DNA from 4 places in the Streptomyces sp. NPDC090088 genome. Region 3 is predicted to be linked to each of the others. Evidence: riboswitches for the same ligand, from Rfam matches in the RefSeq annotation. Region 3 holds a riboswitch; each other region holds the start of a gene.

Region 1 (7,211 bases), on a different contig from region 3:
GCGCGGACACGGCCAGGATCGAGGAGCCGAAGTCCAGGGTGGCCAGGACCACCACCGGGCCGGCCGCGTTGGGCAGCACATGCCGGCCCAGCACCGTGTACCAGCGGGCCCCGCAGGACCGCGAGGCCTCCACGAACAGCGCCTGCCGCACCCGCAGCACCTCGGCGCGGGCCACCCGGGCGAAGGAGGCGACGCTGGCGATACCGACCGCGACCGCCACCTTCACCGTCCCGTACCCGAGCGCGGTGACCAGGGCCAGCGACAGGAACAGCGCCGGGATGGAGAGAAGGACGTCGACGACACGCATCAGCACGTCGTCCACCCAGCGGCCCACGAACCCGGCGACGACCCCGAGCAGGCCGCCCACCACGAACGCGACCAGGACCGCGATCAGCGTGGCCTTGAGGGAGAGCTGGGCGCCGTGCACCACGCGGGAGAAGACGTCGCGGCCGAGTTCGTCCGTGCCGAACCAGTGACTGCCGCCCGGGCCGCGGAAGTTCTCCGACGGGACTCCCTTCAACGGGTCCTGCGCGGTGAACAGGTCCGGCCGGAACGAGGCCAGCACGACCAGCACCAGGACAGCCACCGAGAGCAGCAGACCGGGGCGGCGGACCAGGAACCGCAGCACTCGGCGTACATCGGCCCGGCGGTACGGCCCGGGGGTGGTCGCGGGTCCCGCCTCGACCGACCGGGCGGGACCGAGCTCGGCCCCGGACGCGTTCCCCGTGCCGCCTGTGCCGCCTGTGCCGCCCGTGTCGTCGACAAGGCTCTGGCTCATGCGAGGCCCACCCTCCGGTTCGAGGCCACCACGATCCGCGGGTCCAGCAGCGGATAGACGAGGTCGACGACCAGGTTCGTCGCCACGAAGATCAGCGCACCGAACACCACCACCCCCTGGACCAGCGGGATGTCCTGGGCGGTGACGGCCGCAGCGGTCACCCGGCCCAGGCCGTCACGGGAGAACACCGTCTCCACGACCACCGAACCGGCGATCAGCTGCCCCACCAGCAGCCCGACGACCGTCAGCGCGGGCAGTGACGCGTTGCGCAGCGCATGCCGCAGATGCACCCGCCAGCGGCCGGCGCCCTTGGCCCGGGCGGTCTCCACATAAGCCTGGTCGAGCGCGGTGAGCAGGCTCTTGGCCAGCACCTGGGCGACCAGTGCACCCGTCGGCAGGGCCAGGGTCAGCGCCGGCAGCACCAGACCGCGCAGCCCGTCGTTGCCGAACGCCGGGAACCAGTGCAGCCGGAAGGAGAAGGCCTCCACCAGCAGCAGCCCCACCCAGAACGTCGGGACCGACACCCCCAGCGGCGGCAGCGACAGCAGCAGCTGCCGCAGCCACCGCCGCGAGGTGTACGTCGCCACCACCGCGAGCCCGCCGCCGAGCACCACCGCGAGCACCAGCGCGGCCCCCGTCAGCTGGAGCGTCTGCGGCAGCGCGTCGCCGATCACGGAGGTGACCGGGCGGCCGGTGGAGACGGCGTCCCCGAAGTCCCCGCGCACCGCCCGCCCCAGATACTCGGCGTACTGCACGAGCACCGGCTTGTCGAAGCCGTACTCGTGCCGCAGCGCGGCCAGTTGGGCCGGGTCGACCTGCCCGGAGTCCATGCCGGCACCGGCCATCGCGCTCACCGGGTCACCGGGCAGGAAGTCCAGCACCAGGAACGACACCGTGTAGGCCGCCCACAGCACCCCGACCGCCTGCGCCAGGCGTTTGACGACGTAGCGGCGCATGCGTCAGCCGATCCAGGTGTCGTGCAGCTGGACGCGGCTGCCCGAGTCGAAGTCGAGGTCGTGGACCTTGTCCGACACACCCAGCTGGGTCTGCAGCTCCACCACCGGCACGTTGTACGCGTTCCGCACGAGCAGCTTCTGTGCCTCGGCGACCAGCTGCGCGCGCTTGGCGGTGTCGGTCGTCGCGGCCTGCGCGGTGAGCGCGGTGTCCAGCGAACTGGCGGGCAGGTGGTAGAAGTTGCCCAGCTGGGTGGAGAACGAGGTGCGCAGGATGTCCGGGTCGGCACGGGTCACGTTGCCCCACACCACGTCGAAGTCGCCGGACTGGACCGTCGTCGCGAACTGGGTGACCGGGAGCTGCTTGAGCACCACGTCGATCCCGACGGCCTTCAGCTGCTGCTGGACCAGTTCCAACGCGGGCTGGTTGGTGGCCGCGTTGGGGAACCAGGTGATGGTCAGGGACAGCTTCTTGCCGTCCTTGGTGCGGATGCCGTCGCCGCCCGCCTTCCAACCAGCCTGATCCAGCAGGGACTTGGCCTTGGCTGCGTCGGTGGACAGGTCGGCGGCGAGGTTCGTGTAGTCCGGCGTGGTGTGCGCCAGGACGCTGGTGGCCGGCTGGGTGCCGGTGGGGAAGACGGTGTCGGCGATCTGCTTGCGGTCGACGGCGACCTGGACGGCCTGGCGCACCTTCGCGTCCTTGAACAGGGGCCGTGCGTTGTTGAGGCCGAGCCCGAACACCACACCGGGGTTGGCCCGGCGCTGGAGGGTGACCTGGCCGCCCTTGAGCGCGGCCTCGTTGGCCTTGCCGACGCTGCTGATCACGTCCACCTGCCCGGACTGGAGGCTGCCCGCCCGGACGCCCGCCTCGGGCACCACCTTGAACACCAGCTTGTCCAGGTAGGCCGCGCCCTTCTTGGACCACAGCGAGGAGCCCCAGGCGTACCCGGACCGCCGGTCCAGCGTGACCGACTGGTTCTGGACGTACTGCTTCAGCACGAACGGCCCGGAGCCGACCACACCGTCACTGCACTTCTGCTGCGGGCTCTTCTTGACGCTCGCCGACGACTCGATGCCCAGCGAGTGCGTCGAAGTGGCTTGCAGGAACTGGGCGTTGGGCTGCTTGAAGGTGACCTTGACGGTGAGCGGGTCGACCACGGTGGTGGCCTTGACGCCGCTGAGATAGCCCTCGGCGAGGGTGCCCAGGGCGCCGAGTTTCGGGACCGCGTCGAAGTTGTCCTTCACCACCTGCGCGGTCAGCGCGGAGCCGTCGCTGAAGGTGACCCCCGAGCGCAGCCGGAACGTGAACTCCGTGGCGTCGGCGTTGATGTCCCAGCTCTTGGCCAGCCACGGGACGATCTTGCCGGTCCTGGGGTCCTGGTCGGTCAGGGAGTCCACGAGCTGGCGCACCGAGTAGATGGTGTCGTTGCTGCCGACCTGCTGCGGATCCACGCAGCCGGCGTCGGAACCCACCGCGAAGGTGAGGGTGCCACCGGACTTCGGCCGGCTGCTTCCGCTGCCGGTGCCGCCGTCGCCCGAGCCGCAGGCGGTCAGCAGGACACCGGTGGTCAGCAGGGCGGCCAGGGGCGCCCAGCGGGACGTTCTGGGAAAGGGAAGTGCTGTCACGGAGGGGGTTCTCCTACTCGTGTCACCCGGCAACGGGGTGCCGGGCTTCGGTGCGCGAGGCACGGCCGTGCAGGGGCGTGCGGCCCGGGCCGGAGGGCACCGGCACGGGGAGGCGCTGTACGGAAACGGGTCAGGGAAGGGGCACCCGGAGCGGCGGCGGAGCCGTGCGCATGGGAGCGGTGAGCAATGACCGGCAGAGGCCGGTGCGGTGGTCGGCCGGCAGAGGGCGGCGGCCGGCGGGGGATGCGCTGGTCAGGCCTGACAGAGGCAGCTGGTCGAGCGCTTCAGATCGATGTGACGGCGGCGCGAGAGCCGGGAGAAGGCCATGGCGTCGGTGAAGGGAGCCGGGAGGTCATCGCGCTGCCGCATACCGGTCCTCCTCTTCTCCGGCCCCGCTCACGGGGCCACGCGCTTGCGGGGATCGTCGGTGATCCCGCCGGGCTTTCACCTGGAGCACCCCGCCGCGCGGGAGGGTTGCCGGTCAGCGAGCCAGGGCTTGACGCTGACACTCAATGCCGGTCGCGATGCTACGGAGCGGTTTTGTCGTACGTCAATCCCGGAACCGGGCGTCCTGTTCGAAAGACGGCGCCGTCTCACGGGGCGGGACGCGTGGTGGACGCACCTTCCGCCGTGTGTTTTGATCCGGTCATGGAGACCGCAGGTCAGGCACGCACCGTGCTGCTCGACCCGTTCTGGGTGGGCCGTCGCGCCGATCAGTTCGACGAGACCTGTCGCTGACCCCCGGCCCGTCCCACCGGGCTTCTCTCCCACTCTTGCCTCGTAGCGCCGTCGTCGCGTAGGGCCGTCGCCTGCGAAGCCCCCACGCGGCTACCAATCGCCGTCACCCCAGGCCGACTTCGCGACGAGATCGTCGTACGGCCCTCGCCACCGTGGATCGACCCCTCGGAAAGAGACGCATGGCCGTCAACCGAACCGTCCCGTCAGGGGCGTTCGCCGCGCTGCGGGTCCGTGACTACCGGATCTACTGGAGCACGGGTCTGGTGTCCAACATCGGCAGCGCCATGCAGGGCGTCGCGCTGGACTGGTACGTCCTGACCCTCACCCACAGCGGGACCGCGCTCGGGTGGGTCGCCGGTCTGCAGTTCGCCCCGGTGCTGCTGTTCGGTCTGTGGGGCGGCGTCCTGGCCGACCGCCACGACCGGCGGACCCTGCTGCTGTGGACCCAGACGCTGTACGCGGTGCAGGCACTGCTGCTGGCGGCGCTGGTGTTCTCCGGTCATGCTCCGCTGTGGGCGCTGTACGTGCTGTCCTTCGCCCTGGGCAGTGTGTTCACGGTGGAGAACCCCGCACGGCTGTCCTTCGTCACCGAACTGGTCGGGCGGACGCTGATCCCGAAGGCCGCGGGGCTGAACATCCTCTCCCTGAACGCCGCGCGCCTGATCGGCCCGGCGATCGCCGGGGTGCTGATCGGGGCGATCGGCACCGGGTGGGTGTTCGCCCTCAACGCGGTGTCGTTCACCGTGGTCCTCGCGGGTGTGCTCGCGATCCGGCCGCGCACGGGCGGCGGGCCGGCCACGCCCCGGCCGCCGTGGACGGGGGCGGGGGCGGAGGGCTTGCGCTATGTGGCCGCCCGGCCCGAACTCGTCGGCGTGTTCACGGTCTTCGGGCTGACCGCGACCTTCGCGGTGAACTTCCCGACCACCCTGACCCTGTTCGCCGGGCGTGTCTTCGACGTCGGCTCCCGGGGCCTCGGTTTCATGAACACGGCCCTGGCCGTCGGGACCGTCGCCGGGACGATCGCCGCCACGCGCGGGGTCTCGCCCCGGGTGCGGACGGTCGTCGTCGGCGCGCTGCTGTTCGGCGGGTTCGAGGCGGTGGCGGCGCTGATGCCGTCGTATCCCGCCTTCCTCGTCCTGCTGCTGCCCGCCGGTTTCACGTTGATGACGCTGAACACGGCCGTCAGCGCCTTCGTCCAGTCCGAGGTCAGCGATGCCATGCGCGGGCGGGTGATGGCGGTCTACACGGTGATCTCCATGGGCGGCAGCCCGGTCGGTGCGCCCGTCGTCGGCTGGATCTCCCAACACGCCGGGGTGCGCTGGGGGTTGGCCTCCGGCGCCGCGACCGCGGTGCTGGCGGCGGCCGGCGTGGCGCTCTGGCTGGCCCGCACCGCACCCACGGCAGCCGCCCGGGCGGCCCCGCCCGTCTCCGGGTCCGCCGCCACCGGCCGCCCGGCCCTCCCCGTCCCCGCACCGCAGTGTGAACCGTCCACCGGAGGAACTCCCCATGACTGACCGTCACACCGGGCTGCCCGGGCTGCACCTCGCCCTGGAGGCCGACGGCGGTGGCGCCCACCCGGCCGCCCGGGTCGCCGTCACCCCGAGGGCGCTGCGGCGGACCGCCGTCGCCGCCGAGCAGGCCGGCTTCGCCCTCGTCACGTTCGCCGACGAGCCGCTGCCGCCTGGTGCCGGGCCCGGGTCCGTCGGCCGGATCGAGGCAGGGACGCGCGCGGCGTACGTGTCCCTGCTCACCGACCGGATCGGGCTCGCGCCCACCCTGCACATCACCACCACCGAGCCCTTCCACCTCGCCACCCAGCTGGCGAGCCTGGACCACGCGTCGCACGGCCGGGCCGCCTGGCTGGTGGGAGCGGCGGCCGACGCGGCCGCACTCGCCACCGTGGGCCGGGAACCGGTCCCGGCCGGGGCACTGCGCCGGGAGACCGAGGACGTCGTCGACACCGCCCGCGCCCTGTGGGACTCGTGGGAGGACGACGCGGTCGTCAAGGACGCCGCCACCGGCCGCTACCTGGACGCGGACCGGGTGCACCACATCGACTTCGAGGGCGCCTCCTTCACGGTCAAGGGCCCGCTCATCACCCCGCGTCCGCCACAGGGACAGGTCGTGGTCCTCGCACCGGACGCGCTGGAGATCGACGAGCGCGCCGACGTGGTCCTGGTCGGCCGGCCCACGCCCGCCGCTGTCGCCGCCCGCGCGGACGCCGCCCGGGAGGCCGGCGCACCCCTGGTCTTCGCCGAGGTGGAGATCGTCCTCGACACCGCCGTGCCCGCCGCCGACCGGCTGGCCGCACTGGACCGCACCGCCCCCCGGCCCGCGACCGGCCGACTGCGCCACACCGGATCCCCGGAGCAACTGACCGAACTCCTCGCCGAACTCGCCCAGTTCGTCGACGGCATACGGCTGCACCCGGCCGTCCTCGCCGACGACCTCCCGGTGCTGGCCGAGCAGGTACTGCCCGCCCTGGCCGCCGCCGGACTCCACCACCCGCCCCGGCCCGGCGACACCCTGCGCACCACGCTCGGCCTGCCCCGCCCCGCCAACCGATTCGCCGCCGCGCCCGCCGCCCACGCCTGAGGTGACCGCCATGACCGAACCGTCCACCCGACCCCAGCTCCATCTCGGCCTGTTCTACGCCGGTGTCGGGCCCCAACTGGTCTGGACCGACCCCGACGCCCCCTCGCACACCGCGATCGAGACCTTCGCCGACGTGGTGCGGGCCCTGGAGCGAGGACTCTTCGACGCCTTCTTCCTCGGCGAGGGGCTGCGGGTGCGGGAGAACCGGGGCCGGATCTTCGACCTCGACGTGGCCGGCCGCCCGGACGCCATCACCCAGCTGTCCGCGCTGGCCGCCGTGACCGACCGGATCGGCCTGGTGGCCACCCAGAACACCACCTACAACTACCCGGCCGACCTCGCCCGCCGCCTGGCCTCCCTCGACCTGCTGTCCGAGGGCCGGGCCGGATGGAACATCGTCACCACCGACAACGCCTGGACCGGAGCCAACTTCCGCCGCGGTGGCTGGCTGGAGCACGAGCGCCGCTACGACCGCGCCGGACAGTTCGTCGACGCTGCCAAGGAACTGTGGGCCTCCCGGG
Region 2 (7,211 bases), on a different contig from region 3:
CCTCGGCCAGCTGCCAGCCGATGGTGAAGACCGGGTTCAGCGCGGTGGAGGGCTCCTGGAACACCATCGCGGCGTGCGTGCCGCGCAGGGCGCGCAGCCGGGCCGCGGACGCGGTGAGCACGTCCTCGCCGGGCTCGGCGGTGCCGTCGCCGAGCAGTACCCGGCCACGGGCGGTCGCCGTGGCGGGCAGCAGGCCGAGGACCGAGCGGGCGGTCACGGTCTTGCCGCTGCCGCTCTCGCCGACGAGGGCCAGCACCTCCCCGGGGGCGACCGACAGGCTGACCCCGCGCACGGCGGGCGCCGGGCCCGCATCGGTGGCGAAGCCGACGTGCAGGTCCTCGATGCGCAGCAGGTCAGTCATCGTCCCCGCCTCCGTCCGTGGCGAGAGCGGATCCGGGGACGGCGGCGGAAGCGGCGGCGCCCGGACGGCGCCGCAGCCGTGGGTCGGCCAGGTCGGTGAGGCCCTCGCCGAGCAGGGTGGTGCCCAGCACCGTGAGCACGATGCCCAGGCCGGGCGGGATCGCCGTCCACCAGATGCCCGAAGTGACGTCCGCGACCGCGCGGTTGAGGTCGTAGCCCCACTCGGCGGCGGAGTTGGGCTCGATGCCGAAGCCCAGGAAGCCGAGGCCGGCCAGGGTGAGAATGGCCTCCGAGGCGTTGATGGTGAAGATCAGCGGCAGGGTGCGCACCGAATTGCGCAGCACATGCCGGGTCATGATGCGCCACGGCCCGGTGCCGATCACGCGCGCCGCGTCCACGAAGGGTTCCGCCTTGACCCGGATCACCTCGGCGCGCACGACCCGGAAGTACTGCGGTACGAAGGAGACCGCGACCGAGCAGGCGGCCGCCCCGAGACCGCCGACGAGGCTGGACCGGCCGCCGCTGATCACGAGCGACATGACGATGGCCAGCAGCAGCGGCGGGAAGGCGTACAGGGCGTCGGCGAGCCCGACCAGCAGCCGGTCCGGCCGGCCCCCGAGGTAGCCGGAGACCAGGCCGAGCACGGTACCCGGCACCACGGACAGCAGCAGCGCGGCGAGGATGATCAGCAGCGCGGTCCGCGCACCCCAGACCGTCCGGGACAGCACGTCGTAGCCCGCGATGGTGGTGCCCAGCGGGTGGGCGCCGTCCGGATGCTGCTGGGAGCCGAACAGGCCGCCTTCGTCCCGGAGTTGGGCGTAGCCGTGGGGTGCGAGCAGCGGGCCCAGCACGGCGGTCAGGAGGAACAGCGCGGTCAGGACCGCGCCGGTGAGCAGCATGGCCCGCTGCACCCCCGCGCCCGTGCGTAGCCGCCGGGGCAGTCGTCGTACGAGAACCAGGGCCATGGGTCAGTACCTCACTCGTGGGTCGATCAGCGCGGCGACGACGTCGACGAGGAAGTTCGTCACCGCCACGACCACGGCGAACAGGGCCACGATCCCCTGCACGGCCGGGAAGTCACGCACCGTCAGATAGTGGGCGAGCTCGTAGCCGAGGCCCTTCCACTCGAAGGTGGTCTCGGTCAGCACGGCTCCGCCGAGGAGCCCCGCGATCTGCAGGCCCAGCACCGTGACCACTGGGATCAGCGCAGGTCGGGTCGCGTGTCGCGTCACGAGACGGAGCGGGGCGACACCCCGGGAGCGGGCGGCGTCCACATAGTCGGCGGAGAGTGTGCCGATCAGGTTGGTGCGGACCAGGCGGAGCAGGATGCCGGACACGAGCAGGCCCAGGGCCACCGCCGGCAGCACGGCGTGCCGGAGCACGTCCGCGATCGCGGTGCCGTCGCCGCTGCGCAGCGCGTCGATCAGGTACACGCCGGTCGTGGACGTCTGGTTCTGGAGGAAGAGCTGCACGCCCGTGCTCGCCCGGCCCGAGGAGGGCAGCCAGCCGAGCCAGATCGCGAAGACCAGTTTGAGCAGCAGGCCCACGAAGAACACGGGGGTGGCGTAGGTCAGGATCGCGAACAGGCGCAGCGCGGCGTCGGGGGCCCGGTCCCGGTAGGAGGCGGCCACCATGCCCAGCGGGACGCCGGTCAGCAGGGCCACCAGGAGCGCGTAGCAGGCGAGTTCGACGGTCGCGGCGCCGTAGGTGCCGAGCAGGTGGGTGACCGGCTGGTTGTCGGTGACCGTGCGGCCGAAGTCGCCGGTGGCCAGCGAGCGCAGGTAGTCCAGGTACTGGGTGAGCAACGGCCGGTCGTAGCCCGCCTGGTGGAGCTTGGCCTGCAACTGGTCAGGGGTGAGACGGTCGCCGAAGGCGGCGGTGATCGGGTCACCGGTCAGCCGCATCAGGAAGAAGACCAGGCTGACCAGGACCAGCACGGTGGGGACGATGAGGAGGAAGCGGACCAGCAGATAGCGGGCGAACCCGTACCCGGCGGCGCCGTCGGCCGGGGAGGCGACGGCGCCGGAGGTCTCCTGTGTCAGGGCGCTCACTTCTTCGCGAGTCCCGCCCAGCGGAACTGGTACGTCGCGTCCAGTTCGTCGGGCACCCCGCTCAGGTCGCTGCGGGTGACGATGGCGGTGGAGCCCTGGAGCAGCGGCAGCAGCGGTACCTGAGTGGCCGCCCTGTCCTGCGCCTGCTTCAGCAGCGCGGTCCGCTTCGCGGCGTCCGTCTCGGTCTCCTCCTTCTGGATCAGCGTGCGCACGGCGGGGTCGTCGTAGGCGTTGGCGACCCAGCTGTTGGCCGAGTAGAAGGGCGAGAGGTAGTTGTCGGCGTCGAGGTAGTCCGCGTACCAGCCGAGCTGGTAGAGCGGGTAGAGGTGCTTGACGCGGTCCTTGCCGTACTGGGTCCACTCGGTGGACTGGAGGTTCACCTTGAACAGCCCGGTCGCCTCCAGCTGGGACTTGACCAGCGCGTACTCGTCGGCCGAGGACGAGCCGTAGTGGTCGCTGTTGTACTGGAGGTTGAGGGTGACCGGGGTGCTGACCTTCGCCGCCTTCAGCCGGGCCGTCGCCGCGGCCGGGTCGGGGCCGCCCTTCTTGTCGCCGTACAGCGACTTGAAGGAGGGGGTGGCGCCGGTCAGGCCGTCCGGGACGGAGCTGTACAGCGGCTGGTAGGTGTTCTTGTAGACCTGCTGGGCGAGTTGGGCCCGGTCGACGGAGTCCGCGACGGCCTGCCGGACCGCGAGCGCCTTCTTCGGGTCGGCGTTCTTCGTCTTCGTGCCGTAGGGCTGGGTGGCGAAGTCGAAGACGATGTAGCGGATGCCGTTGCCGGAGCCGGTGTGGACCCTGACGTCCCGCTGCTTGGCGAGGTCGTCCAGATCGGCCGTGGTGAGCGTGCGGTAGACGGCGTCGATGGTGCCCTGCTGCACGTCCAGCTTCAGATTGCCGGCGTCCGTGTAGTACTTCAGCCGCACGTTCTTGGTCTTCGGCGTGCCGAGCCGGCCCTTGTACGCCGCGTTGGCGGTGAAGGACACCAGCGAGTTCTTGTCGTAACTCGCGATCCCGTACGGCCCGTTCCACGGCTTGGCCGCCACGATCGAGGTGTCGTCGAGGATCTTGTCCGCGGGGAACACCTGCTCGTCCACGATCTCGCCGGCGGCCGTGGAGAGCACCTGCGGGAACAGCGTGTCATTGGCCGACTTGAGGGTGAAGACGACCGTCGTCGGATCCGGGGCCGCGACCGACGCGAGGTTGTACAGCAGGGAGGACGGGCCGTTCTCGTCGGCGATCCGCAGATTCCGGTCGAAGCTGAACTTGACGTCGGAGGAGGTGAGTTCGTGGCCGTTGGCGAACTTCAGGCCCTTCTGGAGCGTGACGGTGTACTGCTTGGGCCCCGTCAGCCTGATCCCGGTGGCCAGGTCGGGAGTGACGTCCGCCGAGCCGTTGCGCTGGCTGAGCAGGGTCGCGTAGACCTCGCTCTCCACGGTGCCGGAACCCGCGTCCCAGGCACCGGCCGGGTCCAGGCTCGCCACCTGGTCCGTCGTACCCACGGTGATCGACGAGCCGGAGTCCGCCCCACTGCCGTCCTTGCTGCTGGTGCAGCCGGTCAGCGCCACCAGGAACGCCGTGCCCAGCGACACGGCGCCCAGGCCGCCGGGGCGGAGCGGTCTGTTCGGCCTGGAGCCGTAGGGGAGTGTCATCAGAAGTTCTCCGCTTCCGCGTCGGGGGTGCGCGAGGCAGCCGGGGCACGGGAGCGTGCCTCGGCCTGCGAGATCGCGACAAAAGAGCGAGAAATGAGCGAGAAATCAGCGAGAAAGGAAAGGGGTGGAGCGGTCTATGCGAGGGGGCGGCCCGGTGCGGGCGGGATCAGCCGCGACACAGGGCGCTGGACACCAGCAGCAGGTCGACATGGCGCCGCGAGCACAGCATGAGTGCCGTCACCACGCCGTCCTCCCGGGTCCCGGCCGATCCGGCGGCCGATGCGAGCGCACTTGCAGAAACAAAGAGATCCGCCGAGCCGTCACCTGGGGCACCCCACTGCGTCGAGGGTTGCCGTCCGGCCAGCCAGGGCTTGAATCACCGGAACTCGTAGCTCGCGCACACCGTAGATCGACGTTTCTTCCGGCGTCAAGACCGGTCGGGGGAGGCCGGGACGTGGACGAACTGCCCCACGGAAGCCGGGCGTTCGAGGCGCACAAGTGCGTCCGAAGGGTGTCTCGCCCGCCCGGACGCGTGGTGGACGCGTCCTTGCCGGGTGTGCTTTGATCCGGCCATGGAGACCACTGGCCCGGCACACACGGTGCTGCTCGACCCGTTCTGGGCGAGCCGCCGCGCCGACCAGTTCGACCAGGTCTGTTGCTGATCGCCGTCCCACGGCTCGTCGCGACCTCGTTCCCCTCTCTCCGCCTGCTCCTCCTTCCGTCCGCCCTCGGTCAGAGCCCGTCCCTCCGGGCGGCCGTGCGGGGCGGTCGGCTGCCGTTGCCGCGAAGGAACCCTCATGGCCCAGCCCCCAGCCCTGCCCGTCATCGACATCTCCCGGTTCCGGGACCGGAACGCCGAGGAAGCCGACCGCACCGCCTTTCTCGCCCAACTCCGGGCCGCGGCCCACGAGGTGGGCTTCTTCTACGTCACCGGCCATGGCGTGTCGGCCGCCCTGCGGGACGAGGTGCTGGCCGCGGGACGCGCCTTCTTCGCCCTGCCCGAGGAGCAGCGGCTGGAGATCGAGAACGTCAACTCGCCCCAGTTCCGCGGCTATACGCGCACCGGGACCGAGTACACGGCGGGCAGTGCCGACTGGCGGGAGCAGATCGACATCGGCCCGGAGCGCGCGGCGGTGGAGACCGGCCCGGACGATCCCGACCACCTGCGCCTGATCGGCCCCAACCAGTGGCCGTCCGCGCTCCCGGAGCTCAAGGACATCGTGCTGCGCTGGCAGGCGGAGGCGCTGCGGGTCAGCCGGGAGGTGCTGCGGGCCCTGGCGGCCGCGCTCGGACAGGACGAGGGCTACTTCGACGAGTGGTTCGACGACGAGGCGGCCGTCCATGTGAAGATCGTGCACTACCCGCCGCGCGCCGCCCGGGACGCCGACCAGGGGGTGGGCGCGCACAAGGACTACGGCTACCTCGCCCTGCTCCAGCAGGACGACGTCGGCGGACTCCAGGTACAGGGCGAGGACGGCGGCTGGATCGACGCGGTGCCGGTGCCCGACGCCTTCGTGTTCAACATCGGCGAGATGCTGGAGATCGCCACCCAGGGCTATCTGAAAGCCACTCGGCACCGGGTCGTCAGCCCGCAGCCGGGTGTCGACCGCTACTCGATCCCGTTCTTCCTCGGTCCCCGCCTCGACGCCGTCGTCAAGCCGCTGAGCCTGCCCGCCGAACTGGCCGTGCTGAGCCGGGGCGTCACCGACGACCCGGACAACCCGCTGCTCGCGGCCTTCGGCGAGAACGCGGTCGTCGGCTGGCTCCGCTCGCATCCGCGGGTCGCCGAACGCTGGTGGTCCGACGTCCTGGCCCGGCGGGAGGGCGGCCGATGACCACCGCCGACTGGGCGTTCGAGACCCGGCAGGTGCACGCCGGCGCGGCCCCCGACCCGGCCACCGGCGCGCGGGCGGTCCCGATCCACGCGACCGCCGGCTATGTCTTCCGGGACACCGGGCACGCCGCCGCGGCCTTCGAACTGGCCGACCTCGCCACCCATGCCTACACCCGGCTGTCGAACCCGACCACCGCGGTGGTGGAGGAGCGGATCGCCGCCCTGGAGGGCGGTTCGGCGGCGGTCGCCGTGGCCAGCGGCCAGGCCGCGACCAGCCTCGCCCTGCTCAACCTGGCCCGCGCGGGCGACCACATCGTGGCCTCGTCGGCCCTGTACGGCGGTACCCGGACCCTGCTGGAGCACACGTTCGCCGATTTCGGCATCGCCGTCACCTTCGTCGACGACCCGGACGACCTAGCCGCCTGGTACACGGCCGTACGGCCCACCACCAAGGCGTTCTTCGGCGAGACCCTCGGCAACCCGCGCGGCAACGTCCTCGACACCGAGGCGGTCGCCCGAATCGCCCACGAGGCCGGTGTCCCGCTCGTCGTCGACAACACCGTGCTCACGCCCTACCTGCTGCGGCCCCTGGACCACGGCGCCGACATCGTCGTGCACTCCACCACCAAGTTCCTCTCCGGCCACGGCACCGGCATCGGCGGGGTCGTCGTGGACAGCGGGCGTTTCGACTTCGGCGCGGACCCCGGCCGCTGGCCCGGACTGACCGGCCCGGACCCGACGTACGGCGGACTCTCCTTCTGGGACTCCTTCGGGGACCTCGGCCTCGCCTACGCGCTGCGCCTGCGCACCCGCCTGGTGCGGGACCTCGGCCCGGCCGTCTCCCCGTTCAACAGCTTCCTGCTCCTGCAGGGCCTGGAGACGCTGAGCCTGCGCGTCGAACGGCACGTCGCCAACGCCCACGCGCTCGCCACCTGGCTGGAGGAACAGCCCCAGGTCACGCGGGTGCACTACGCGGCTCTTCCCTCCAGTCCGTGGCAGACCCAGGCCAAGCGCTATCTGCCGCGCGGCGCCGGAGCGGTGCTCTCCTTCGAACTCGCCGGCGGTCTGGAGGCGGGCCGGCGCTTCGTCGAAGGGGTCCGGCTGTTCAGCCACCTCGCGAACATCGGCGACGTCCGCAGCCTCGTCATCCACCCCGCCTCCACCACCCACGCCCAGCTGGACCCCGCCCAGCAGGCCGCGGCCGGGGTCACCCCCGGTCTGGTGCGGCTGTCGGTCGGCATCGAGGGCGTCCACGACCTGATCGCCGACCTCGCCGACGGACTGAGGGCAGCCACCCTGTGAACCCCACCGCACTCG
Region 3 (7,211 bases):
CCAGAAGAGAACCTGCCCGCTGAGCAGGATCACGCGCACGGCGCCGTGAGCGTCGCGGACGAGAAGAACCCGTTCGCGGACCCGGGTCTGCCGCCCCACGAGCACCGGATCCAGGACATCGACGAGCGGGCCGCCAAGCGGTCCGAGCGCGTCGTCGCCCTGCTGTTCACGGTGTCGATGCTGGCCACGGTCGGCTTCATCGCGTCCTATGTGACCATCCCGAAGGACAAGGCGATCTTCGTCTTCCCCCTCGGTCACATCAGCGCGCTGAACTTCGCCCTGGGCCTGACGCTCGGTGCGGCCCTGTTCTGCATCGGCGCGGGCGCGGTCCACTGGGCCCGCACCCTGATGTCCGACGTGGAGGTCGCCGACGAGCGGCACGCCATCTCGGCCGAGCCCGAGGTCAAGGCCAAGGTCCTGGCCGACTTCAAGCAGGGCGCCAAGGAGTCGGCGATCGGCCGGCGCAAGCTGATCCGCAACACGATGTTCGGCGCGCTGACCCTGGTCCCGCTCTCCGGCGTCGTGCTGCTGCGCGACCTCGGCCCGCTGCCCGGCACCTCGCTGCGCCACACGGCGTGGTCGAAGGGCAAGCTGCTCGTCAACATGAACACCAACGAGCCGCTGCGTCCCTCCGACGTCGCCGTCGGCTCCCTGACGTTCGCCAAGCCCGAGGGCGTCGAGGAAGACCAGGAGGACTTCCAGAACGTCATGGCGAAGGCGGCCCTGATGATCATCCGGCTGCAGCCGGACAACATCAAGGACAAGCGCGAGCTCGAGTGGTCGCACGAGGGCATCGTCGCCTACTCGAAGATCTGCACCCACGTGGGCTGCCCGATCTCGCTGTACGAGCAGCAGACCCACCACGTGCTCTGCCCGTGCCACCAGTCCACCTTCGACCTCTCCGACGGAGCCCGAGTGATCTTCGGCCCGGCCGGCCACGCCCTGCCGCAGCTGCGCATCGGCGTGAGCGAGGAGGGCTACCTCCAGGCGCTCGGCGACTTCGACGAGCCCGTCGGTCCTGCCTTCTGGGAGCGCGGATGAGCACCAACGAGAACTCAGAGTCCCGCGAGCGCGGGAAGGCACCGGCCGGCGAGCGTGTCGCCGACTGGGCCGACGGACGGCTCGGGATCTACTCCCTGGCCAAGTCCAACATGCGCAAGATCTTCCCCGACCACTGGTCGTTCATGCTGGGCGAAGTGTGCATGTACAGCTTCATCATCATCATCCTGACGGGTGTGTATCTGACGCTGTTCTTCCACCCGTCGATGAACGAGGTGGTGTACCACGGCAGCTACGTCCCGCTCCAGGGACAGCTGATGTCCGAGGCGTTCAACTCGACCCTGCACATCTCCTTCGACGTGCGCGGTGGTCTGCTCATCCGGCAGATCCACCACTGGGCCGCGCTGATCTTCCTCGCCGGCATGTTCGTGCACATGATGCGCGTGTTCTTCACGGGCGCGTTCCGCAAGCCGCGTGAGATCAACTGGCTGTTCGGCTTCCTGCTGTTCGTCCTGGGCATGTTCACCGGTTTCACCGGTTACTCGCTCCCGGACGACCTGCTCTCCGGCACCGGTGTCCGCTTCACCGAGGGCGCCATCCTGTCGATGCCGATCGTCGGCACGTACATCTCGTACTTCCTCTTCGGCGGCGAGTTCCCCGGCCACGACTTCGTGGCGCGGTTCTACTCGATCCACATCCTGCTGCTGCCGGGCATCATGCTCGGCCTGATGGTGGGCCACCTGATCCTGGTCTTCTACCACAAGCACACGCAGTTCGCGGGTCCCGGAAAGACCGAGAAGAACGTCGTCGGCATGCCGCTGCTGCCGGTCTACATGGCCAAGGCCGGAGGCTTCTTCTTCCTGGTCTTCGGTGTCATCGCGGCCATCGCGGCGACCACCCAGATCAACCCGATCTGGGCCATGGGCCCCTACCGCCCGGACCAGGTGTCCACCGGCGCCCAGCCCGACTGGTACATGGGCTTCGCCGAGGGTCTGATCCGCTACATGCCGGGCTGGGAGATCAACTTCTGGGGCCACACCCTGGTCCTGGGCGTGTTCATCCCGCTGGTCCTGTTCGGTCTGGTCCTGGGTGCGATCGCGCTCTACCCGTTCATCGAGTCCTGGGTCACCGGCGACAAGAGCGAGCACCACATCCTGGACCGCCCGCGCAACGCCCCGACCCGTACCGGTTTCGGTGTCGCCTGGATCACCGTGTACATGGTGGGCCTGATCGGTGGTGGCAACGACCTCATCGCCACCCACTTCCACCTGTCGATCAACGACGTGACCTGGTTCGTCCGGATCTTCTTCTTCGCCGGACCGGTGATCGCGTTCCTCGTCACCAAGCGGATCTGCCTCGGTCTGCAGCGCCGCGACAAGGAGAAGGTGCTGCACGGCCGCGAGACCGGCATCATCAAGCGGCTGCCGCACGGTGAGTTCGTCGAGATCCACGAGCCGCTCTCCCAGGAGCAGCTGCACACCCTCACCGCCCACCACCAGTACGAGCCGGCCCAGATCGGCCCGGCGGTCGACGAGAACGGTGTCGAGCGCAAGATCAAGGGGTCCGAGAAGCTCCGCGCCAAGCTGAGCAACGCCTACTACGGCGAGGACAACCAGATCCCGAAGCCGTCCGTCGAGGAGTACAAGGAGATCACGAGCGGCCACGGCCACCACTGATCGACGGCGTCGCCACGCCACAGCCGAAGGGCCCCCGTCCGTACACCGGACGGGGGCCCTTCGCGGTGCCCGGGGCTGGATAGGGTAGGCCTCACAGGCACCATTTCCCGGTACGACGATCAGGAGCGGCCTTATGAGCGCTGTGACCCCCGCTGGAGGCGACACCGCGGCGGGCCGTTCCTGGCCCGAGGTACTGAACGCGCTGCTGTACGGCCAGGACCAGAGCGCCGAGGCCACGGCCTGGGCGATGGACCAGATTATGCGCGGCCAGGCGACCGACGCCCAGATCGCCGGCTTCGTGGTCGCGCTGCGGGCCAAGGGCGAGACGGTCGAGGAGATCAACGGCCTGGTCCGCACGATGTACGAGCACGCCAACCTCATCGAGGTGCCGGGCCGCACGGTCGACATCGTCGGGACCGGCGGTGACGGCGCGAAGACGGTGAACATCTCCACGATGTCGGCGCTGGTGGTGGCCGGCACCGGCGCGAAGGTCGTCAAGCACGGCAACCGCGCCGCCTCCTCCGCGTCCGGCGCCTCGGACGTCCTGGAGAAGCTCGGCGTCAACCTCGACCTGACCCCGCAGCGGGTCGCCGAGGTAGCCGAGGAGGCCGGCATCACCTTCTGCTTCGCCGTCAAGTTCCACCCGGCGCTGCGTCACGCGGGTGCCGCGCGCGGCCAGTTGGGCATCCGCACGGTCTTCAACATCCTCGGCCCGCTGACCAACCCCGCGCGGGTGCGGGCCCAGGCCGTCGGCGTCGCGGACCCGCGCATGGCCCCCGTCGTCGCGGGCGTCTTCGCCGAGCGCGGCAACTCCTCCCTGGTCTTCCGCGGCGACGACGGCCTCGACGAACTCACCACGACCGCCACGTCCCACGTCTGGGTCGTCCGCGACGGCAAGGTCACCGAGCAGACCTTCGACCCCCGTGACGTCGGCATCGACCTGGTCCCGGTGGAGGCCCTGCGGGGCGGCGACCCGTCGTACAACGCGGAGGTCGCCCGCAGGCTCCTGGACGGCGACCAGGGCCCGGTACGGGACGCGGTCCTGCTGAACTCGGCGGCCGCCCTGGTCGCCCTGGACCCGGGCCCGGGCACGCTGCCCGAACAGCTCCGCGCGGGCATGGACAGGGCGACGGAGTCGATCGACTCGGGCGCGGCCAAGAGGGCCCTTGAGCGCTGGGCGGCGGCGACGAACAAGTAGCGGCGGCGCGGAGGTCCGGCACCGCCGGGTCCCGCCGTCGCGGCGGCGCGCAGCCCCGCGCGGCGTTGTCGGCGGTGCCCGGCCGGCCAGGCCCTCGTTCCGTCATCCGGACAGAGGTTGCGCGGCGGCGATCACTTCCCTTACGTTTCTTCCCAGGTCATGAGTGACAGTCATGAGGCCCCGGCCGACTGTCCGGCAACCCTCCGTCCGTGGCGGGGTGCCCCGGGTGAAGACCAGGTCGTAGGCAGCGAGGTCTACGGCAAGCGCGGACCCCTCGACACACCAGGGGTCCTGGTCGTACGAGGGAGCCTTCTGTGAGCAAGCGAATGCGATAGGGCGTCGAGCCCCGCCTCCGCGTACCCCTTTTCAGCTTTCCCCGTGCCGTCGACACACCGTCCGGCACGGCGGTTCCGCTTACCCTCACAGGAGTTCCGCCATGTCTGTCTCCACCGCTGCCTCCGCCCAGTCCGTTTGTGCCCCACTGCCCGTTCTGGGCCGGGATGTCGCCGTCCCGCTGGTCACCGGCGGCGAGGTCACCTACGCCGCCCTCGACTACGCGGCCAGCGCCCCCGCCCTCCAGCGGGTCTGGGACGACGTCGCGGCGTACGCGCCCTACTACGGCAGCGTCCACCGCGGCGCCGGCTACCTCTCGCAGCTCTCCACGGACCTCTTCGAGAACGCCCGCCGGACCGTCGCCGAGTTCCTCGACTGCCGCCCCGACGACCAGCTGGTCTTCACCCGCTCCACCACGGACTCCCTGAACCTGCTGGCCCGCGCCCTCCCCGCCGACTGCCAGGTCTTCGTCTTCGAGACCGAGCACCACGCCTCCCTGCTGCCGTGGCAGGACGCCCGCGTCACCTACCTCAACGCCCCCCGCACCCCGCGCCAGGCAGTCGAGACCCTGGAGCGCGCCCTCGCCGACCGCGACCCCCACGGCCCGGCCCTGGTCTGCGTCACCGGCGCGTCCAACGTCACCGGCGAGCTGTGGCCGGTACGGGAGCTCGCGGCCGCCGCGCACGCCCACGGCGCCCGGATCGTCCTGGACGCCGCCCAGCTGGCCCCGCACCACCCCGTCTCCGTCCAGGACCTGGACGTCGACTGGGTCGCCTTCTCCGGCCACAAGCTGTACGCCCCCTTCGGCTCCGGCGTCCTCGCCGGCCGCGCCGACTGGCTCCAGGCCGCCGAGCCCTACCTCGCGGGCGGCGGCGCCAGCCGCAAGGTCACCCGGCGCGAGGACGGGGGCGTGGCCGTGGAGTGGCACGAGAGCGCGGCGCGGCACGAGGCCGGCTCGCCCAACGTCATCGGCGCCTACTCCATCGCCGCCGCCTGCAAGGCGCTCACCGAGGCCGGCTTCGACACGCTGGTCGCCCGTGAGCGGCACCTGATCGAGACGGTGCGCTCTGGACTTGCCGAGGTTCCGGAGGTCCGGGTCCTCTCCCTCTTCGGCGACGACGCCCCGCGCGTCGGCGTGATCAGCTTCGTGGTGGACGGCTGGAACAGCTCCCACTTCGCCGCCGCCCTCTCCGCCGAGTACGGCATCGGCGTTCGCGACGGCCTCTTCTGCGCCCACCCGCTGGTCAGGACCCTCCTCGGCTCCGACCCCCAGACCCAGGGCGAGTGCGGGGCGCCGGAGGCGGCACCGGGCGAGAAGTCCCTCAACGCGATCCGCGTGAGCTTCGGGGCGGGGACGCCGGACGAGCACGTGGAGCGGTTCGTGGGCGCCGTACGGGAACTGGTCCGGGACGGCGCGAAGTGGAACTACCGCACGGAGGACGGCCGTTGCGTACCGGCCGTGTGACGGACTGACGTCCACTCGCGCGTATACGCTCACCTCGGCAGCTGTACGGAGAGCAGGGGGAGCGCGGAGTGCAGGAGCTGCGGGAGACTGACCCGCGGACCATCGGTCCCTACCAGGTCCTGGGCCGGCTCGGGTCCGGAGGCATGGGCGAGGTCTACCTCGCCGAGGCCCGGGGCGGCCCCCGGCTCGCGGTCAAGGTGGTGCGGGCCGAGCATGCGGAGGACCGCACCTTCCGGGCCCGGTTCCGGCACGAGGTGCGGGCCGCGGGGACGGTCGGCGGGGCGGGCACGTACACCGCACGGGTGGTGGACGCGGACACCGAGGCGGACCGGCCGTGGATGGCCACCGAGTACGTGGACGGCCCCAACCTGCGGGACGCGATCCTCGACGGCGGCCCGCTGACCGGGGACGCGGTACGACTGCTCGCGGCCGCGCTCGGCGAGGCGCTGGCCGCGATCCACGCGGGGGGCCTGGTCCACCGGGACCTCAAGCCCTCCAACATCCTGCTGGCGCCGGACGGCCCCCGGGTCATCGACTTCGGCATCGTCCGGGCCCTGGAGGGGACGGCACTGACCCGGACCGGAGTGATCGTCGGGTCCGTCGGCTACGTCTCGCCCGAGCAGATCCGCAACGGCGCCCAGGTCGGGCCGGCCAGTGACGTCTTCTCGCTCGGCGCGGTCCTCGCCTACGCGGCGGGCGGCCGGGAGCCCTTCGGCGAGGGGCAGGATTCGGTCGTTCTGCTGCGGATCCTGACCGGGGACGTCGACCTGTCCGCCGTGCCGAAGGACCGTCTGGCGCTAGTGGAGGCGTGCCTGCGCGACGACCCCGACGCCCGGCCGACGCCCGCCGACGTGGTCGCGGCGGTGGGGCACACGGCGGACAGTCTGCGCGCGGGACTGCGGGCCGGGTGGTACACCGGCGGCGCCCCGACCCTGCCCGGGACCGCGGACGACGGCACCCGCTGGATGCCGGAGCACGGCTCGGGGGAGCGGGACAGCCGGGTCGAGTACATGGCGCCCGTGACGGTCACGGACACCCCGGCCGCCGCCCCGGGCCCCGCCGCGCCCTCCCGGCGCCGCCTGCTGGCGGGCCTGGCGGGCGGTTCGGCGGCCGTGGCGGCCGCGGGCGCCGGCGGCTGGCTGTGGCTGCGGGGCTCCTCGGGGAGCACGGGCCGGCCGGGGTCGGGGGAGGAGAAGGGCACGACCGCGTCGGGCGCTCCCCTGACGGGCTGGCAGTACCAGGTCCAGGGGCTGGGCGGGCGGCGCGGCCCCTGCGCGGCACTGTCCCCGGACGGGAAGCTGGTGTACGTCGGCGGCGCGGACGGCTCGCTGCACGCCGTGGACCCGTACGGCCGCGCCGTCTGGGCGACCCGGCTGGGCGGGCCGGTGATGTCCCCGCTCGCCACCGCCGACGGTGTGTACTGCCTGCTGTACGACAACGGGGAGGGGTCCACCCGGCTCTGCGCCCTCGGCCGGAACGGCAAGGTGCGCTGGACCAGGCCGGTCGCCGGCGACAGCCAGGTGCCGGTGGCCGCGGGCGG
Region 4 (7,211 bases), on a different contig from region 3:
GGTGGTCGGCAAGGTGGTGGTCATGGAGGACCCGGCCAGCACGTCGGCGACGTGGTATGTCACATACGACGGCACGACGTCCGGTGCCGAGGTCCGCTCCGACTCGGTCCGCAGGTCGTAGTCCGCACGGATGCCCAGCCGCCCGAGCTTGGCGACGTCGGCGGCGGTGAGCTTGTTCAGGGCGTCGGAGCGGTAGATCTCGCCCATCTTCACCCAGTGGCCGTCGGCGGTCCGATAGCCGCCCGCGTCACGGAAGTTGACGGTGCCGTCGAGCTTGACGAGCCGGTCGGCGAGGTGCAGCGAGCCGCCGCGCTCGGGCACGAGGTCGAACCACTGCCGGTCGGCGGCGGGCAGCCCCTTCACCGTGACGTCACCCGTGGCACCGCCGCGCGCGACCACGTGCCCGTCGGCGCGGACGGCGACCGAGCGCACCCCGGGCGCGGTCCAGACGACGTGGTACGAGCCGTCGTCGTTCGCCGTCACGGTCGCGGCCGTGAAGGGGATGCGGTGGGACGAGTGCGAGTGACCGGCGGCCGGGGCGGCGACGGCGGCCGGCGCGGTCAGGGCGAGGAGCACGGCGGCGAGCAGGGAGGGCTTCATGAGCGTCATGAGACGGATGCTGTGTGCACGTACCGTCCCAGACGTGAACGCCGGATGACTGACAGCATGTGCATGGATGGCAGTTTGTGCCACACCACTCCCCCGACCGGCGCGAACGCCCTCCGCCGGCCGGCGGAAACGCCCGAGGGCGGCACCCCCTGTCGTGAACAGGGGGTGCCGCCCTCGGAAAGGACGAGCCGATCCGTGGCGGATCAGAAGTCCATGTCACCGCCCGGCATGCCGCCCGGGGCGGCCGCGGCGGCCTTCTCCGGCTTGTCGGCGATGACGGCCTCGGTGGTGAGGAACAGCGCGGCGATGGAGGCGGCGTTCTGCAGGGCAGAGCGGGTCACCTTCGCCGGGTCGATGATGCCCTCGGCGATCATGTCGACGTACTCGCCGGTCGCGGCGTTCAGGCCGTGGCCGACCTGGAGGTTGCGGACCTTCTCGACGACGACGCCACCCTCGAGACCACCGTTGACGGCGATCTGCTTGAGCGGGGCCTCCAGGGCGAGCTTCACGGCGTTGGCGCCGGTCGCCTCGTCACCCTCGAGCTCCAGCTTCTCGAAGACCTGGGAGGCCTGGAGCAGGGCCACGCCACCACCGGCGACGATGCCCTCCTCGACGGCCGCCTTCGCGTTGCGCACGGCGTCCTCGATGCGGTGCTTGCGCTCCTTGAGCTCGACCTCGGTCGCGGCACCGGCCTTGATGACGGCGACGCCACCGGCGAGCTTGGCCAGGCGCTCCTGGAGCTTCTCGCGGTCGTAGTCCGAGTCGGACTGCTCGATCTCGGCGCGGATCTGGTTGACCCGGCCCTGCACCTGCTCGGAGGAGCCGGCGCCGTCGACGATGGTGGTCTCGTCCTTGGTGATGACCACCTTGCGGGCCTTGCCCAGCAGGTCGAGGGTCGTGTTCTCGAGCTTGAGACCGACCTCCTCGGAGATGACCTCGCCACCGGTGAGGATGGCGATGTCGTTCAGCATCGCCTTGCGGCGGTCGCCGAAGCCCGGGGCCTTGACGGCGACGGACTTGAAGGTGCCGCGGATCTTGTTGACGACCAGGGTCGACAGGGCCTCGCCCTCGACGTCCTCGGCGATGATCAGCAGCGGCTTGCCCGACTGCATGACCTTCTCCAGGAGCGGGAGCAGGTCCTTGACGGAGCCGATCTTCGAGTTGGCGATCAGGATGTACGGGTCGTCGAGGGACGCCTCCATACGCTCCATGTCGGTGGCGAAGTACGCCGAGATGTAGCCCTTGTCGAAGCGCATACCCTCGGTGAGCTCCAGCTCCAGACCGAAGGTCTGGGACTCCTCGACGGTGATGACGCCTTCCTTGCCGACCTTGTCCATGGCCTCGGCGATGAGCTCGCCGATCTGGGTGTCGGCGGCGGAGATGGAGGCCGTCGAAGCGATCTGCTCCTTGGTCTCGACATCCTTGGCCTGTTCGAGGAGGGCACCGGAGACGGCCTCGACGGCCTTCTCGATACCGCGCTTGAGGGCCATCGGGTTGGCGCCGGCGGCTACGTTGCGCAGGCCTTCCTTGACCAGGGCCTGGGCGAGCACGGTCGCGGTGGTCGTACCGTCACCGGCGACGTCGTCCGTCTTCTTGGCGACTTCCTTGACCAGCTCGGCGCCGATCTTCTCGTACGGGTCCTCGAGCTCGATCTCCTTGGCGATGGAGACACCATCGTTGGTGATCGTGGGGGCGCCCCACTTCTTCTCGAGGACGACGTTGCGGCCCTTGGGGCCGAGCGTCACCTTGACGGCGTCCGCGAGCTGGTTCATGCCGCGCTCGAGGCCGCGCCGCGCCTCCTCGTCGAACGCGATGATCTTGGCCATGTGAAGTGGTCCCTCCAGGACTGGGGGTGAGTCTTCAGGACCGCGCCCGCGCCCGCGACGGACGGCTCGCCGACCCGTGGGTTCCTTGCCCCACCCGGCCCGCGGGCCTCACCGACCCGGTCCTTCTTTGTCACTCTCACCTTCAGAGTGCTAACGCCAATGATTAGCACTCGGGGTAGGCGAGTGCAAGCGCCTCCCGGGGATCGGGCACACGCGGCCGGGCATGCCGAAGGGCCCGTGCCCCGGGAGGCACGAGCCCTTCGAAGATGTACAGAAGAACGTCGCTGTCAGTCGGCGCGTGCTTCAGCTGGTCGCCAGCCGGACCATGTCCGCCTGCGGCCCCTTCTGGCCCTGCGAGATCTCGAAATCGACTCGCTGACCCTCTTCCAGGGTGCGGTACCCGTCCATCTGGATCGCGCTGTAGTGGACGAAAACATCCGCACCACCGTCGACCGCGATGAAGCCGTACCCCTTCTCCGCGTTGAACCACTTGACGGTGCCCTGAGCCATGCCTAACTCCCCTATTACTGGCCCTTGCACAGATCCACACTTCGCGGATCCGGGTCAGACCTCACCCCCCAATGGTTGGGGGCGTGCGCCGGAACGCGTCGACCGCGGCCGAATGTATCTGTCCAACTGCCGTCTGCAACAGGTCAATCGGACGAGAATTCTGGACGGGAAGGGTCCGGAATGTAGCAAGAATTCGGCCGAATTCAGGGCAAGTCGGGCCCCAGATAAGCCGCAAAAGCCGCAAAGAACCCGCACACTTTGGCTACTTCTTGTCGGGCTCGCGGTATCGAATACGGGGCTCCCGACCTGGAGATCAGGACCGCGTTCCCCAACTGTACCGCGCTCAACCACACAGAATTGCCCCCTCCGCTTCTCTCACGGAGGGGGCAATCAGATGAACACTCGGTGATGGGTGTTACCGAAGGTAATGTTCGGTCATACGGCCATCAGGTCAGCAGGTCAGCCGGGTCGGCGCGGTCTGCGGGGTCGGTCAGCCGCCCGCGACGGCCGGGATGATGGAGACGCCGGCCCCGTCCGGGGTGGCGGTCTCCAGGCCCTGCTCGAAGCGCACGTCGTCGTCATTGACGTACACATTGACGAACCGGCGCAGCTTGCCCTGGTCGTCGAGAACGCGGGCGGAGATTCCCGTGTGGTTCTTCTCCAGGTCGGTGATGACCTCGCCGAGGGTGGCACCTTCGGCACTGACTTCGGCCTGGCCACCGGTGTAGGTGCGCAGGATGGTGGGGATGCGAACAGTGACGCTCACGGCTTTAAACCTCCGGTCAGGGCAGCGCCCTATTTCTCGGGGACTCAGGCGAGCCCGGCCTCGTGGAAAGACTCGAGATTCGGGCGAATGGTCGCGGTAAGACCCGTACCCGCCACCGCGTCGAGCGTCTTCAATCCATCACCGGTGTTGAGTACAACGACCGACTTCGAGGGATCGATGAGCCCATTCTCAATGAGCTTCTTGGTGACTCCAACCGTCACTCCGCCGGCGGTCTCCGCGAAGATCCCCTCGGTCCGCGCGAGCAGCTTGATCGCGTCGACGACCTGCTCGTCGGTGACGTCCTCCACCGCGCCACCCGTACGGCGGGCGATGTCGAGGACGTAGGGACCGTCGGCCGGGTTGCCGATGGCGAGGGACTTGGCGATGGTGTTCGGCTTCTGCGGCCGGACCACGTCGTGGCCGCCCTTGAAGGCCACCGACACCGGCGAGCAGCCCTCGGCCTGCGCACCGAAGATCTTGTACGGCTTGTCCTCGACCAGCCCGAGCTTGATCAGCTCCTGGAGCCCCTTGTCGACCTTGGTGAGCTGCGAACCGGAGGCGATCGGGATGACCAGCTGGTCCGGCAGCTGCCAGCCGAGCTGCTCGCAGATCTCGTACGCCAGGGTCTTCGACCCCTCCGCGTAGTACGGCCGCAGGTTGACGTTGACGAAGCCCCAGCCCTCGCCGGCCGGGTCGCCGATCAGCTCGGAGCAGAAACGGTTCACGTCGTCGTAGTTGCCCTCGATGCCGACGAGCTCGCCGCCGTAGATCGCGGCCATGACGACCTTGCCCTGCTCCAGGTCGTGCGGGATGAACACGCAGGAGCGGAAGCCGGCCCGGGCGGCGGCGGCGCCGACCGCGCCGGCCAGGTTGCCGGTGGAGGAGCAGGAGAGGGTGGTGTAGCCGAAGGCACGGGCGGCCTCGACGGCCTGGGCGACGACGCGGTCCTTGAAGGAGTGCGTCGGGTTGCCGGAGTCGTCCTTCACGTACAGGCCGCCGGTGACGCCCAGCTCCTTGGCCAGGTTGTCGGCCTGCACGAGCTTGGTCCAGCCGGGGTTGATGTTGGGCTTGGTCGCCACGTCGGCCGGGACCGGCAGCAGCGGGGCGTAACGCCAGATGTTCGCGGGTCCCGCCTCGATCTGCTTCCGCAGCTCCTCGGCGTCGTACGCCGAGTAGTCGTACGCGATCTCGAGCGGGCCGAAACACTCCTCGCAGGCGAACACCGGGCCGAGCGGCACCCGGTGACCGCACTCGCGGCAGGACAGCGCCGTGGCGGGGCCCAGGTCGACGGTCTTCGGGGAATCGGTTGCAACAGTCTGCGCAGCCATGTGAGGCGAGGCCCTTTCTCCTCATCTTCCTCACGACGCATCTCGCCGTGAGACGGATTTGGCACCTTCCCTAGCCGGGAGCCACGCCTTGGAAGACGAGTACCGACTGGAGGGTTGCCGGGGCTTCATCGGGCCGTATCCCTCTGCCCCTCTGGATGAGCTGTATTCGGTTGTCAACGCACGGTGACCGCAGGACATGCGATGGTCATCGGCGTTGTTCAAGACTGTAACCGAAGGCCAGGACAGTTGAGATAGTCGTCCGAACCGCGAGATGGATCACACCGCGCTGTGTGATCGTGACAGTGAGGAGCCGCTGACTGTGCTGGAAGAAGTCGAGCGCTGGCTGGCCACCCGCTCCTGGTCCCTGAACGACCGTCCCCTGCACCGGATACTCGCCGCCAAGCAGCGGACGGGTCAGTCGGTCTCCGTCGTGCTGCCCGCGCTCAACGAGGAGGAGACCGTCGGTGACATCGTCGCGGTCATCCGCCACGACCTGATGCAGCAGGCGCCGCTCGTCGACGAGATCGTCGTCGTCGACTCCGGCTCCACCGACCGCACGGCGGTGGTGGCCGCCGCGGCCGGCGCCCGGGTCGTCCACCGCGACACGATCCTCCCCCGCATCCCCGCCGTCCCCGGCAAGGGCGAGGTCCTCTGGCGCTCCCTGCTCGTGACCACGGGAGACATCGTCTGCTTCATCGACGCGGACCTGAGGGACTTCTCCTCCGACTTCGTCTCCGGGATCGTCGGCCCGCTGCTGACCGACCCCGGGGTGGACCTGGTCAAGGCGATGTACGACCGCCCGCTGGCCGGCGCGGCCGGGCAGGGCGGCCGGGTCACCGAGCTGATGGCCCGCCCGCTGCTGAACATGCACTGGCCGCAGCTGGCCGGGTTCGTGCAGCCGCTGGGCGGCGAGTACGCGGCCCGCCGCTCGCTCCTGGAACAGCTCCCTTTCCCGGTCGGCTACGGCGTGGAGCTGGGCATGCTGGTCGACGCCCTGCACCTGGTCGGCCTGGACGCCCTCGCCCAGGTGGACGTGGGGGTCCGCAAACACCGCCACCAGGACGGCCAGGCCCTCGGCCGGATGTCCGCCGCGATCTACCGCACCGCCCAGCTGCGGCTGGCCCGCGGCCACCTGATCCGCCCGTCCCTGACCCAGTTCGAACGGAGCGAGGACGGCTTCGAGCCGCGCACGTACTCCGTGGACACGGAGGAACGGCCGCCGATGGCGGAGATCGCGGAGTACGCCGAACGCAAAGTGGCGTGACTTCGACGGGTTCGACGCGCGTTCCGTATACGGCCGCTGGTCGGGCGTAGCCGTACGTTTGAGCGTTTACGGGCCGGGCTAGGTTGAGGCGTATGGCTTCCACCGGCGGTGCTGAGGTGCTGGTCGCGTCCAACCGCGGCCCGGTTTCGTACGAGGTGCGCGAAGGCGGTGCGCTGCACGCCAAGCGGGGCGGCGGCGGGCTGGTCTCCGGCCTGTCGGCGATCGGCCCGGACGCGAACGCCGTGTGGGTGTGCGCGGCGCTGAGCGACGGTGACCGCGAGGCGGTGCGGCGGGCCGACGGCGGCCGGCTGCCGGTGGCGGACACCGGGGGCCAGCGGGTCCGGATGCTCGACATCGACGCGGAGGTGTTCTCCGACGCGTACAACGGCATCGCCAACTCGGTGCTGTGGTTCGTCCACCACATGCTCTACCAGACCCCGCTGGAGCCGGTCTTCGACGCGGAGTTCCGGCGCCAGTGGGCGTCGTACCAGGCCTACAACCGGGCGTTCGCCGAGGCGCTGGCCCAGGAGGCGGGCGAGGGCGCCGCGGTCGTCATCCAGGACTACCACCTGGCGCTGGCCCCGCGGATGCTGCGCCGCCTGCGCCCCGACCTCCGAATCGGCCATTTCTCCCACACCCCCTGGGCGCCGCCGGACTACTTCCGGCTCCTCCCCGACGACATCGCCGCCGAGCTGCTGAGCGGGATCCTCGGCGCCGACCACGCGGCGTTCCTCACCCGTCGGTGGGCGGACGCGTTCGTCGACTGCTGCCACGCCGTACTGGGCCCCGGGATCCCCTCCTCCGGAGACACCCGGATCGGGGTGCACGGGCTCGGCGCCGACGCGGACTTCCTGCGGAAGCGGTCGCACGAGCCGGACGTCGAGGAGCGGATGGCCGCCCTGCGGGAG

Evidence for each region. Region 3 has a riboswitch for S-adenosylmethionine ahead of ACIPSJ_RS06350 (aminotransferase class V-fold PLP-dependent enzyme). Riboswitches for the same ligand answer to the same signal wherever they lie in the genome.
Region 1: linked by a shared signal. The riboswitch ahead of ACIPSJ_RS23205 (putative leader peptide) and the one ahead of ACIPSJ_RS06350 (aminotransferase class V-fold PLP-dependent enzyme) in region 3 are both predicted to bind S-adenosylmethionine.
Region 2: linked by a shared signal. The riboswitch ahead of ACIPSJ_RS23170 (ABC transporter substrate-binding protein) and the one ahead of ACIPSJ_RS06350 (aminotransferase class V-fold PLP-dependent enzyme) in region 3 are both predicted to bind S-adenosylmethionine.
Region 4: linked by a shared signal. The riboswitch ahead of thrC (threonine synthase) and the one ahead of ACIPSJ_RS06350 (aminotransferase class V-fold PLP-dependent enzyme) in region 3 are both predicted to bind S-adenosylmethionine.

The regions. Positions count from the first base shown of each region.
Region 1 is NZ_JBIVDZ010000004.1:713,968-721,178, reverse strand. Features, by position in the region: gene ACIPSJ_RS23220 (ABC transporter permease) at 1-778, opposite strand, end outside; gene ACIPSJ_RS23215 (ABC transporter permease) at 775-1,734, opposite strand; gene ACIPSJ_RS23210 (ABC transporter substrate-binding protein) at 1,738-3,357, opposite strand; gene ACIPSJ_RS23205 (putative leader peptide) at 3,610-3,726, opposite strand; SAM riboswitch class IV at 3,761-3,874, opposite strand; gene ACIPSJ_RS23200 (MFS transporter) at 4,275-5,609, shown strand; gene ACIPSJ_RS23195 (LLM class flavin-dependent oxidoreductase) at 5,602-6,690, shown strand; gene ACIPSJ_RS23190 (NtaA/DmoA family FMN-dependent monooxygenase) at 6,701-7,211, shown strand, end outside.
Region 2 is NZ_JBIVDZ010000004.1:704,510-711,720, reverse strand. Features, by position in the region: gene ACIPSJ_RS23185 (dipeptide ABC transporter ATP-binding protein) at 1-361, opposite strand, end outside; gene ACIPSJ_RS23180 (ABC transporter permease) at 354-1,325, opposite strand; gene ACIPSJ_RS23175 (ABC transporter permease) at 1,329-2,411, opposite strand; gene ACIPSJ_RS23170 (ABC transporter substrate-binding protein) at 2,408-4,060, opposite strand; SAM riboswitch class IV at 4,343-4,454, opposite strand; gene ACIPSJ_RS23165 (isopenicillin N synthase family dioxygenase) at 4,858-5,895, shown strand; gene ACIPSJ_RS23160 (O-acetylhomoserine aminocarboxypropyltransferase/cysteine synthase family protein) at 5,892-7,196, shown strand.
Region 3 is NZ_JBIVDZ010000001.1:1,438,242-1,445,452, forward strand. Features, by position in the region: gene ACIPSJ_RS06335 (Rieske 2Fe-2S domain-containing protein) at 1-1,041, shown strand, start outside; gene ACIPSJ_RS06340 (cytochrome bc complex cytochrome b subunit) at 1,038-2,675, shown strand; gene trpD (anthranilate phosphoribosyltransferase) at 2,809-3,873, shown strand; SAM riboswitch class IV at 4,029-4,145, shown strand; gene ACIPSJ_RS06350 (aminotransferase class V-fold PLP-dependent enzyme) at 4,310-5,671, shown strand; gene ACIPSJ_RS06355 (PQQ-binding-like beta-propeller repeat protein) at 5,740-7,211, shown strand, end outside.
Region 4 is NZ_JBIVDZ010000006.1:168,097-175,307, reverse strand. Features, by position in the region: gene ACIPSJ_RS28620 (tyrosine-protein phosphatase) at 1-609, opposite strand, end outside; gene groL (chaperonin GroEL) at 813-2,435, opposite strand; gene ACIPSJ_RS28610 (cold-shock protein) at 2,739-2,945, opposite strand; gene ACIPSJ_RS28605 (MoaD/ThiS family protein) at 3,436-3,711, opposite strand; gene thrC (threonine synthase) at 3,756-5,039, opposite strand; SAM riboswitch class I at 5,058-5,201, opposite strand; gene ACIPSJ_RS28595 (glucosyl-3-phosphoglycerate synthase) at 5,359-6,303, shown strand; gene ACIPSJ_RS28590 (trehalose-6-phosphate synthase) at 6,396-7,211, shown strand, end outside.